Linked DNA regions of Spartinivicinus poritis. The protein of the gene in region 1 interacts with the protein of each later gene in a pairwise test. Links are inferred from orthologs where the notes say so. Each region holds a gene or a part of one and is shown in the gene's direction. Other genes may lie near its edges.

What was found. Proteins that work in one complex are often made in the same cells at the same time.
Region 2: the proteins of kdsB (region 1) and ORQ98_RS18695 interact in binary tests that used the Escherichia coli proteins (3 or more experiments, as listed by UniProt). The link is inferred for Spartinivicinus poritis from one-to-one orthologs.

Annotation. Positions count from the first base shown.
Region 1 is NZ_JAPMOU010000012.1:102,411-110,241, forward strand. What follows is about bases 2,395-5,381. They hold kdsB (3-deoxy-manno-octulosonate cytidylyltransferase), read left to right. Parts: upstream 2,395-3,491; coding sequence 3,492-4,271; downstream 4,272-5,381. Other genes in these bases: ORQ98_RS11585 (Trm112 family protein), read left to right, coding at 3,267-3,452; ORQ98_RS11595 (low molecular weight protein-tyrosine-phosphatase), read left to right, coding at 4,264-4,740; murB (UDP-N-acetylmuramate dehydrogenase), read left to right, coding at 4,740-5,381. Outside these bases: ORQ98_RS11565 (DNA internalization-related competence protein ComEC/Rec2), read left to right, coding at 1-1,052; ORQ98_RS11570 (MotA/TolQ/ExbB proton channel family protein), read left to right, coding at 1,095-1,727; ORQ98_RS11575 (ExbD/TolR family protein), read left to right, coding at 1,724-2,146; more of murB, read left to right, coding at 5,382-5,750; rne (ribonuclease E), read right to left, coding at 5,856-7,831. UniProt on the Escherichia coli protein: Activates KDO (a required 8-carbon sugar) for incorporation into bacterial lipopolysaccharide in Gram-negative bacteria.
Region 2 is NZ_JAPMOU010000027.1:28,062-31,865, forward strand. The notes cover bases 829-3,804. They hold ORQ98_RS18695 (TetR/AcrR family transcriptional regulator), read left to right. Parts: upstream 829-2,009; coding sequence 2,010-2,600; downstream 2,601-3,804. Other genes in these bases: ORQ98_RS18685 (type 2 periplasmic-binding domain-containing protein), read left to right, coding at 829-906; ORQ98_RS18690 (MBL fold metallo-hydrolase), read left to right, coding at 1,072-1,845; ORQ98_RS18700 (alkene reductase), read left to right, coding at 2,726-3,804. Outside these bases: more of ORQ98_RS18685, read left to right, coding at 145-828. UniProt on the Escherichia coli protein: Involved in response to both electrophiles and reactive chlorine species (RCS). Represses the transcription of the nemRA-gloA operon by binding to the NemR box.

The DNA of each region.
Region 1 (7,831 bases):
CGGTATTGTTAGCAAGCTTTTCAGCGTTTGGCTGGACTTGCTTAAAAATGATCAACCAAGGGCTGGCAGCTGGTGTTGATCTGCTTGCCCAATTATCAGCGGGTGAACAGGCTGCATTTGCCTTAGCACCCCTTGGAGTATTGCTGTTTGCGCTAGCTTGGTTATTGCCTGCAGGGCTGCCTGGTCGTGGCGGGCTTCTATTGGTGGGGGTGTTAGTAGGCTATTTTAAACCCTTGGTTTCAGCGCTTGAGCCTGGTCAGTTTCGCTTTACTTTGTTTGATGTTGGGCAAGGGTTGGGCGCTTTGATAGAAACTAAAAATCACCGTTTGGTATATGATACTGGGCCCCAGTGGAATCCGCGTTTTAGTGCAGTTAATGCGGTGATTCTTCCTTTTTTAAAACGACAGCAAGTTAACCATCTGGATAAGTTGGTGATTAGTCATGCTGATCAAGATCATAGTGGTGGATTGCTAGAGTTAAACACAGCCATATCCATTGCTGCTATAGAATCAGGTACAGCTGGAGAGATTAAACTGTCTCAACCAGTACAACCCTGCCAAGCAGGGCAAAGCTGGCAGTGGGATGGGGTAATATTTCGCTATTTGGCGGGTACACAAGGTAACGATCGAAATGAGCGCTCTTGTGTGCTCCAAATAATGACAGGCAATCATCAGCTCTTGCTAACGGGTGATATATCAGCAAAGCAGGAACGTCAGCTGGTTGCTAAGTGGCAACAGCAGCTTAAGTCGTCTGTCTTGGTTGCAGCACACCATGGCAGTTATTATGCTACAAGTGTATCTTTTATTAAGCAGGTAAAGCCATCAGTTGTATTGTTTTCCGCAGGTTATCAAAACCGTTATGGCCACCCGAATAAAAAATTAGTCAAGCGACTGCAACAGTCGGGAATCCTTACCTACAATACAGCAGATGAAGGGTCAATTCAGTGGCTGTTTGATAAAGCAACAGAGCCAGCCTTAACAATGCGCTACCGCCTTGATTATCCTAGATATTGGTCACAAAAAGTTAGCGCTAGGCTATTCGGTCGCTTATAACTTTATGTTAGAGTTGGCCCAACATTCATAAGGGGAGATGTCGTGAAAGAACTCATTGTAGCCGGTGGCTGGCTAATGCTGCCAATTCTTATTTGTTCTATTCTTGCCTTGGCTATTATTATCGAGCGTGCCTGGACACTAAGGCCCTCAAAAATTGCACCTAAACATACGCTAGCCTTGGTTTGGAAATGGATTAAAAATAAACAGTTGGATAGCAAACGACTTAAAGAACTAAAAGGCAGCTCCCCATTAGGGCAAATTTTGGCTGCGGGTTTAAGCAACTCAAAGCACGGCCGTGAAATCATGAAAGAGGGAATTGAAGAAGCTGCCTCTGGGGTTGTTCATGATTTGGAACGCTTTTTGAACAGCTTAGGCACCATCGCTGCGATCACGCCATTATTAGGCTTGTTGGGTACGGTTATCGGTATGATTAAAGTGTTTGCCGAAATTCAGATTTCTGGTACAGGTAATGCAGATGCATTGGCTGGTGGTATTTCAGAAGCACTGATCACAACAGCGGCAGGTCTGACAATTGCCATCCCAGCACTGATTATGCACCGGTTTTATGTGCGCCGAGTGGATGAGCTGGTGATTGCTATGGAGCAAGAGGCTACAAAGCTGGTAGAAGTGCTTCATGGTGAACGTGAAGTGGATTACAGTGAGGTAAGCAAGTGAAGTTTCGCAGGCAACTAACGGAAGAGGTTTCCGTTAACCTCACCCCATTGATTGATGTGGTGTTTTTGCTGCTGATCTTCTTTATGGTAACCACCACATTTACCAAAGAAACCCATTTAAGTGTTGATTTACCAGAAGCCACAGGCGAACCGGTTGATAATAAGCCTGATCAAATTGAAATCTTGATCAGTAAAACCGGTGAATATGCAGTGAATACCAAGTCGCTAGTTAATACGTCAATTAAAACATTGAAAACAGCACTGCAAAAAGAGTCGAAAGGCAATAACAAACTGCCATTAGTCATCACTTCTGATGCCAATGCACCTTATCAAGCGGTAGTGACAGCAATGGATGCAGCAGGTCAATTGGGATTTGTCCACTTAAGCATTACTACCCAAGAAAAGTCAAAAGAAGAGTAGAATCAGCAGCTTTTGATATTCTTCGCTATTGAATTAGGCCAGCCTGTTGCTGGCCTAATTTTATTTACTCCTTAGTATTTTAATTGGTGAATCGATGAACTGGCTGGTGAATGCCTGGTATCAACCGGATCGTCATCTGCGTTGGCTAATGCCTTTAAGGCTGCTGTATCAGCAGGTTGCTAAACATAAACGGCAGCGTTTTCTTAGCGGAGCACAGGCTATTTGGCAAGCGCCAGTGCCTGTGATTGTGGTAGGTAATATCACGGTGGGAGGCACTGGGAAAACTCCATTAGTCACAGCAATTATTGAGCAGCTGAAAGACTGGGGCTATTCCCCTGGAATTATTAGCCGTGGCTATGGGGGAAAGTCATCTCATTACCCGTTAGCTGTTACCCCTGATAGTCATCCAAATGTGGCTGGTGATGAGCCGGTAATGCTGGCTCAGCTTACTGGTGTGCCTGTAATGGTAGCCCCTCAGCGGGTTGCAGCAGCAAAAGGGCTGCTGAATCAATTTCCTGAGACTGATATCATTGTTGCTGATGATGGGCTGCAGCATTACCCGTTAGGTCGTGATATCGAGTTGGTGGTCATTGATGGTGCTCGTGGCTTAGGAAATGGCTATTGCTTGCCTCAGGGGCCGCTTCGAGAGCCACCAGAGCGGCTGAAAACAGTTGACTTTGTCGTAGTGAATGGTGACGCACCGTTAGTGGCCATTACACAGCCTCAGCAGTTAATGGCACTGGTTCCCGAGTGTTTAGTACAAGTAAGTAGTGGAGAAAAACGGCCATTGACTAAGGTCAGTCTTGATGACTTTAAGCAAGTGCATGGAGTCGCAGGTATTGGCAATCCCGCGCGCTTTTTTGCTACTTGTAATTCCTTGGGGGTGCAAGTGATTCCCCACCCAAAGGATGATCATGCGCAGCTAACAGTAAAAGACATTCAGTTTGATGATCAGCTACCCGTTTTGATGACATCAAAGGATGCAGTGAAGTGTCGATCATTTGTCTCTACCAACCACTGGAGTTTGCTGGTGGCTGCTAAGCTGCCCGAAAGCTTTTGGCAGCAGCTAAAAGAGAAGGTTAAACAAGTACAATCAAAAAGGTTAACCATAAAGAATATGTTGGATAAAAAACTGCTAGAAATTCTCGCCTGCCCTTTATGTAAAGGGGAGTTAAAGTATGACCAAGAGCATCAGGAGTTGATTTGCCGTCATGATGCTTTGGCTTATCCAATCCGGGATGGGATTCCAGTTATGCTTGAACAGGAAGCACGCACTTTAACAACAGACGAAAGATTAAATAAGTAATTCAATCACTTATCTTATACTATTGAAGCTATTTCTCTTATGAAATTCACCGTTGTCATACCTGCTCGTTATGCGTCAACCCGACTACCAGGTAAGCCATTACTGCTGATTGGTGGTAAGCCAATGATTCAGCATGTATATCAACAAGCATTACAAAGTCAGGCTACACGGGTAGTCGTCGCTACAGACCATCAAGGAATTGCTGAGGCAGTACAATCCTTTGGTGGTGAAGTTTGTCTAACTGCAGCCAATCATCCTTCAGGTACTGACCGGGTAGAAGAAGTGGCTAGAAAATTGGCTTTGGCTGATGATGAAGTGGTGGTGAACATTCAGGGGGATGAACCACTGATTCCTCCTTCAGTGATTAATCAAGTGGCTGGTTTGCTTGGCTCACAACCCAAATGCGAAATGGCCACGCTAATTGAGCCAATTGCTGAAGTTGATGACTTGTTCAATCCGAATGTTGTGAAAGTGGTATTAAATGCCCGAGGGGAAGCCAGTTACTTTAGTCGTGCGCCAATGCCTTGGAGCCGGGAGCAATTCAATTTAGCAAAGCCACCTAACCAGTTACCCTCAGGCCCTTTTTATCGGCATATTGGTATTTATGGTTATCGGGTGGGGCTGTTACATCGTTATGTTAACTGGCCTGTGGCGCCAACTGAGCAACTGGAGTGTTTGGAGCAGCTGCGGGCTCTATGGCAGGGCGTCAAAATAGCTGTGGCACAGGCAGTTGAGGTGCCACCTATTGGTGTTGATACGGAACAGGATCTAGCTAAGGTGCGGCAGCTGGTAGAAGAGGGAAATTCAAATAATGATTAGTGTGATGTTTGTATGCCTAGGCAATATCTGTCGATCACCGACAGCTCATGGCATATTTCAGCAGATGGTTGTAGATGGTGGGTTGGCTGACCGAATTCAAGTCGCCTCATCAGGTACCTCAGCTTATCATATTGGTGAGCCACCTGATGGCCGGTCTCAGCAGGCTGCTAAGCTGCGAGGCTATGACCTTAGCTGGATCCGGGCACAGCAAGTCACTCTTGATGATCTTGAGGCGTATGATTACATTCTGGCTATGGATAAAAGTAATTTATCCGCTTTAAAACAGCTGGCCCCAGTTAATCACCATAATAAACTAAAGCTATTTATGAGCTTTGCTCAGCAACAGAGCGAAATGGAAGTACCAGACCCTTACTATGGTGGAGCAAATGGCTTTGCCCAGGTGCTGGATTTAGTGGAAATGGCTGCACAAGGGTTGTTGCAGCAAATTAAGCAGGAACATCAGTTGTAATGTCTTTATCAGTAAAGCGCCAGGTCGCTCTGCAGTCTCATCATACGCTGGGATGTCCTGCCACGACAGAGTACTGGGTTGAAGTACGTTCGCTCAGTGAGCTGACCAAAGCGGTTCGATATGCGAAATCCAACCAATTAATGCTGCTTCCTTTAGGAGGGGGTAGTAATGTGGTGTTTACTCAACACTTTGATGGGCTGATCGTCAAAATAGCCATACTGGGCAAACAGGTTGGAGTTCAACAAAATGGTCAAGTGATTGTAGAAGCGGGTGCTGGTGAAAACTGGCATCAGTTTGTGTGTTGGACGCTTCAGCAAGGATTATCAGGCCTGGAAAACCTTTCATTGATTCCTGGCACAGTAGGGGCGGCTCCTATTCAAAATATTGGGGCTTATGGAGTTGAGTTAAAAGAAGTGATGGAATGCCTCTGGGCATTTAACCGGGAAACAGAAGAAGTTAAGCAGTTTTCTGTTGATGAGTGTCAATTTGGCTATCGAGAGAGTATTTTTAAGCAGCCAGATTCTCCCTGGATTATTGCTAAGGTTGCTTTTAGGCTAAATACTGAGTTTCAGCCAAAACTGCATTATCATCCATTGAGTCAGCTACTCGCTGATAAACCAGTAACACCCGAGCTAGTCAGTGATACTGTGTGCCATGTTCGTGCTAGCAAACTACCAGATCCTTTAGTACTGGGTAACGCAGGCAGTTTTTTTAAAAACCCAGTTATCTCCCAAACACAACTTCAGGCAATTCTTCAGTCTTACCCAGAAGTGCCCCACTATCCAGCAGCTAATGACCAGGTAAAACTGGCAGCTGGCTGGTTGATTGAACAGTGTAATTTCAAAGGCCAGTATCGAGGTGATGTGGGAGTGCACGATAAGCAGGCGCTAGTGATTGTTAATAAGGGAGCGGCTACAGGCAATGAAGTGATGGCGCTTGCCAGTCAGATTGTTGAAAAAGTAAGTGAACAATTTGGAGTTGAGTTGGAGGTAGAGCCAAGAGTGTACTGAGTTAGCGTTAGGCAGCTCCTTTAGTAGCTTTTCCAATTAAAAAACCAAATCAGGAGGGCACGCCCTCCTGATTTGGTTTTAGCTTGAAGGTTTAGTCAAATAGAATCAGCTTGCTTCCTCTGAGTTGACAGTAGACTGCTGAGTATCTTGTCCTTTACTTTTGTCAGCGGCAGTTTCAGTCTTGGCAGGCTTTGCTTCAGCTTCACTGGGTGCTTTGATCTCAGTGACCAAAGATGTTGTAAAGTTAACCTGGGCTTCTGGCTCTGCTTTAGTGGGCTTTACTTCTTCTCCAGTTGCTTCTGGTTTAAAAGTAACAGCGACAGACTCTTGAGTAGATGGCTCAGGCTGCTTCTTGCCAGTCGTTTGCTTTGCCTGCTGACGACGTGCTTCTCTTGGATCATTTAACGCTCGACGTCTCCGGCGTCTTTGGGGAGTGTTTGCTGCTTCGGCAGACTGGCTTTCACTAGGCTGCTCTGTTGGCTCAGCAACAGTCGCTGGCTGTGGCTTTTCTTCTTTTACATCAGTTGGCTCTGGTTGCTTTTGTGGTTCAGCGTTAGCTTTTTGCTCGGAGCTAGCTTCAGTAGCTGGTAACGACTGTTTTTCTGTAACAGCAGGTTGTTGTGACTCAGTAGGTGTAGGACTGTGAGCTTCAGTCTCAACTACTTTGGGTGCAGTGGGCTGTTGTGCCTCAGCTGGAGTTTGTGTGGGCTGAGCTTCAGAGGTTGTCTCAGTTACCTGTGAGTTGTCATTGTACTCACGTCCTCGCTGTGAAGGGCGATTGCTACGACGCTTGTTGGGTGAGCCGTTTCTAGGGCGACGCTTTGGTGTGTCACTTTCAACAGCCTGTGTTTGTGCCGCAGCATTTTCCTGGCGGCCTTTGTTGGTGGTTGGCTGCGCCTTGTCTTCATAGCGAGGGTTTGAGCGACGAGAGGGGCGCTCTTTTTTGTAACCTGTCTCTTCAGTGAGTTCTTGGTTACTTTCTCGGCTAGGTTTGTTGTCGTAGTCACGGCCTCGGCTAGGCTTATTCTCATAGTCAGAGCGGCTTCGACGACCTGCTGGGCGTTCACTAGAGCGCTCGGAACGAGGCTTTTGCTGTTGACGCTGCTGCTGTGGCCGCGATTGGCTGTAGCTGCGCTGCTCCTTAGCCTCTGGTGGAGGGGCTACTTTAGTTTCTTCTGGGCTAAAAATGCCAGATAAAGAGCTGACAATAGACTTAAATAAACTTGGCTTAGCGGGTACTGGCGCAGGCTCAGTTGGCTCAATGTTTTTAACTGCTGCTTCTGGCTTAGGTGTGTTGCGAACAGTTGAAAGCTCAACATCTACTGGCTCTAGATCGCTGACAATCTCGTAGCTGCTTTCAGTTGTTTGAGTTTGTAAATGATCCTCTCTGAGGCGCTGCACTTCAAAGTGAGGTGTGTCTAAGTTTGGATTAGGAATCACAACCACACGAATTCCATAGCGCTGCTCAATATCAGTAATTAATGAGCGCTTCTCATTCAGTAAGAAAGCGGCAATAGTGATAGGTACCTGAGTGCGGATTTCGGAGGTGCGTTCTTTTTGCGCCTCTTCTTCAACCACGCGCAGGATTGATAATGACAGTGAGCCAACATCACGGATAGATCCCTGACCGTTACAGCGTGGGCAGACAACCCCGCTGGTTTCTCCTAAGGAGGGTCTTAGTCGCTGGCGGGACATTTCCATTAAACCAAAGCGAGAAATTCGACTGATTTGTACCCGTGCACGATCCACTTGTAAAAGTTCCCGCATACGGTTTTCTACTTCCCGCTGATTACGGATAGGGCCCATATCGATAAAGTCAATCACCACCAGGCCGCCGATATCTCTTAGTCTTAGCTGGCGAGCAATTTCCTCTGCGGCTTCAAGGTTGGTTTGTAATGCTGTTTCTTCAATATCACCACCACGAGTTGCCCGAGCAGAGTTAATATCAATAGATACTAATGCTTCAGTTGGATCTATTACAATCGAACCGCCTGAAGGTAGCTTCACTTCCCGCTGGAAGGCAGTTTCAATCTGGCTTTCAATTTGAAAGCGATTAAATAGAGGAGTGCTGTCATTATAGG
Region 2 (3,804 bases), on another replicon or contig:
GGATCGCTTCACTCGTCATAGAAGCATTAGAGTAAAGCAATGTTTATATGACCCAGCTTAACAAACAAATGTTTCAGCTGGAGGAAAATTCCAGTCATCAACCCTACACTTATAAGCAACTTAGTCTCCAGGTAGTAAAGCATAATGGCTAATAGCTTTAGTTTTTTTTATAAAACATTTTGCTGGATGTTACTCATTGGAATAAGCCATGCAAAAGAAGCTAACCATTTAATCATTGGAGTAGAAAAACTCAGTTACTTTCCGCACTATAGCCATGAATATGGAAAATTAGTTGGCTACACACGAGAGGTTTTCGATACTTTTGCCAAAGTCCATAATTACACTATTGAATATCGCCTTTTATCTGTGAGTCAACTCTATACAGAGCTGTTACAGACACAGTCAATAGATTTTAAATACCCTGATAACCCACAGTGGAATACAAAAGGAAAAGAAAATATAAAGGTACATTACAGTGATTCCGTCAGCCAATATATTGATGGTCTTATAGTTATGCCAGCGACAAAATCTAAAGACTTACCTTTTTTAAAAAAACTGGGCACTATAAAAAATTTTACGCCTTGGGGATATACTGAACTAATTGAGTCTGGCCAGATTCAATTACATGAAAGCGAAACAATGATTGAATTACTATCCCAAGTAATGTTCGGTAAAATTGATGGCGCTTATGTTAATATTGCTGTTGCAAGATATCATTTAAATTATACCATTCACTCGCCTAATGCATTAGTGTTTAATAACAAACTACCTTATATAAAAAGCTCATATTATCTTTCAACTGTTAAACACCCAAAAACTATCAAAACATTTAATCAATTTTTAGCTGCCGAAGCACAATTGATAGACAAACTGCGAAAAAAGTATAATGTAAGTGTTGAGTTTTAAACCTTTTATAACAATAAGCATACATCTAAAATTCGCTAAACATATATATTCCTTGTATTATGTCGTGTATATAATACAACAAGACAATCACTATTGGTATTAACCTACGCTATGGACTGCATTGAGCAATTTGGGCCAGTGACCGCGCTACACATGGGAAGACCCATGTTCAAGTTTATGCCTCCAGTAATGACCGTTAGGTGTTATGCTGTTGATGGAGTCATGATAGACACAGGGATTTATAGCAAACATCGTCGAGTACTCAAGTTTGCTAATGAGCAGTCTATTCGCCAAGCCATTATTACCCACCACCACGAAGACCATACCGGCAGTGCCAGTGCTTTGGTTGACGCTGGTTTTACTGTACTTGCTTCACCAGCTAGTGCCACAAAAATGGCCAGTGGCTTTAAATATAAGCTTTATCATCAACTAGTATGGGGGAAAGCCCCAACAGTTCAAGTTGACTGTTTAGACGACATTATTGAGACTGATCATTATCAATTTAAAGTTATCCCTGCACCTGGCCATTGCGATGACCAAGTTGTTTTTTTTGAGGCCAATGAAGGCTGGCTATTTTCTGGTGATGCCTTTTTAGCAGATAAAATTAAACTATTTAGAGGTGATGAAGATTTCGCCAAAACGATGGAAAGCTTAAAACGGCTGGTAACTTTAGAATTTGAACATTTATTTTGTGCTCACCGTCCTGTCATGAAACATGGCAAGCAAGCACTGCAAAATAAGCTTAATTACTTAACAGAGCTAGAAGGGCAAACCCGCTATCTTCATCAAAAAGGTTATTCAGTAAAAGCCATTAGCCAACAACTGTTGGGCAATGAAGACAGCTTACGCACCTTACTGACACGAGGGGATATGTCGAAGCAAAATGTCATTCGCTCTATTTTATTTGGACCTATCCCCAGAGAAGAAAGGAACCCCTGATAGGCAGTTACTCTTTCTTCACTAGGGTCATTTGTTATTAACTGCTAACCATTTATAGACATTCCCGTAAAAACACCATATAACCAAACCCTAAGAATAAGTATGATTATTTGATCTAAAAATCGAACTAGACGACCGGTCTAATCAGGTGCTAATATCCAATTATGACACGTAGTGAACATCAAGAAACCCGAGAAACTATCCTGAATGCTGGTGAACAGTTAATTCTCAGCAAAGGCTTTTCTGCAGTAGGGCTGGCACAAATTTTAACACAAGCCAATGTTCCCAAAGGCTCGTTTTATCATTACTTTCGCTCAAAAGAACAGTTTGGCGTAGAACTACTCAAACGTTATTTTGACAGTTACAACCAACTGATATTAGCGCTATTTGATCAGCCAGAAAAAACAGGCAAACAACTGTTAATGGAATATTGGCAGCGTTGGTTTGAAAATCAGGCAACCATCTGCTGCGATAAGCAATGTATGGCAGTAAAACTTTCTGCTGAAGTTTCTGATTTATCCGACGACATGCGTTTAATATTAAAGTCGGGTATTGATTCGATCATTCAGAAAATTGCTACTTGCATTGAGCAAGGCATTAATGACGGCTCACTCTCAGCAGAACTAGAGCCACACCATACAGCATTTACTCTGTATCAACAGTGGATGGGAGCCAGTTTAATTACTAAAGTACGACGGGATGAGTCAGCCATTACCAATGCTATGGCTTTAACTGAGCGCATTCTGGCAAAATAAAATTTGATATTTATTACACATTAGCAATACACCAACAATACCAATCATGAGGCCTGGTAGACTTACAGTCCCGCCTCATTTTTTTCTACCTAACAACTAGACGACTGGTCTACTAAGGAAGCGTTATGTCAGCAAATCAATTATTATCTCCATTCCAGGTGGGTGATTTACATTTGCCAAACCGAGTCATCATGGCACCTTTAACTCGCTCCAGGGCAAGTACACCAGGGGATGTGCCCAACCAGTTAATGGCTCAATATTACACTCAGCGTGCTTCAGCAGGGTTAATTATTTCTGAAGCCAGCCAAATTTCTCCACAGGGTCAAGGTTATGCCTGCACCCCAGGTATTTATAGCCAATCTCAAATAGCTGGCTGGCAACAAGTTACTCATGCCATACATCAAGCTGGTGGGCGTATTGCCATCCAGTTATGGCATGTCGGGCGGATCTCTAACCGACTGTTTCAACCCGATAATCAAGCCCCTGTAGCACCATCAGCTATCAAAGCCGATGGAGCCAGAAGCTATAACTTGCAAGCAGGCAAATTAACGCGTATCAGCACTGATACTCCCAAAGCGCTAACAATAAATGAAATTCAGACAATTATTGCTGATTACCAACAAGCGGCTCTTAATTCAATGGAAGCAGGGTTTGACTTAGTTGAGCTGCATGCTGCTAATGGGTATTTACCAGATCAGTTCTTGTCTACCAACAGCAATCAGCGTACCGACGAATATGGCGGCTCTATCGTCAACCGGGCACATTTTGCTTTAGAAATCATTGATACCCTAATCGATGCAATAGGTGCTAATAAAGTAGGTATTCGATTATCACCAAATGGTTCATTTAATGATATTGCTGATACTGAATCTGAGACTATGGCCCTGTACTTAGCAGAACAGCTCAATAAACGACAAATAGCCTATATTCATATTAATGAACCCACTTGGGATAATGGCCGGCCTTATAGTCTTGAGTTTCGCCAACAGTTACGCCAGGCTTTCCAAGGGCCTATTATTGTTTGCGGGGCTTATACCCAAGCCAGTGCCGAACAAATAATTAACAATGGACACGCAGACCTGGTAGCTTTTGGTCGACCTTATATTGCTAATGCTGATTTAGTAAAACGCTTCCAAAATAATGCTGAACTTAATACACCTCAGCCAGAAACATTCTATGGGGGCGATGAAAAAGGTTACACCGA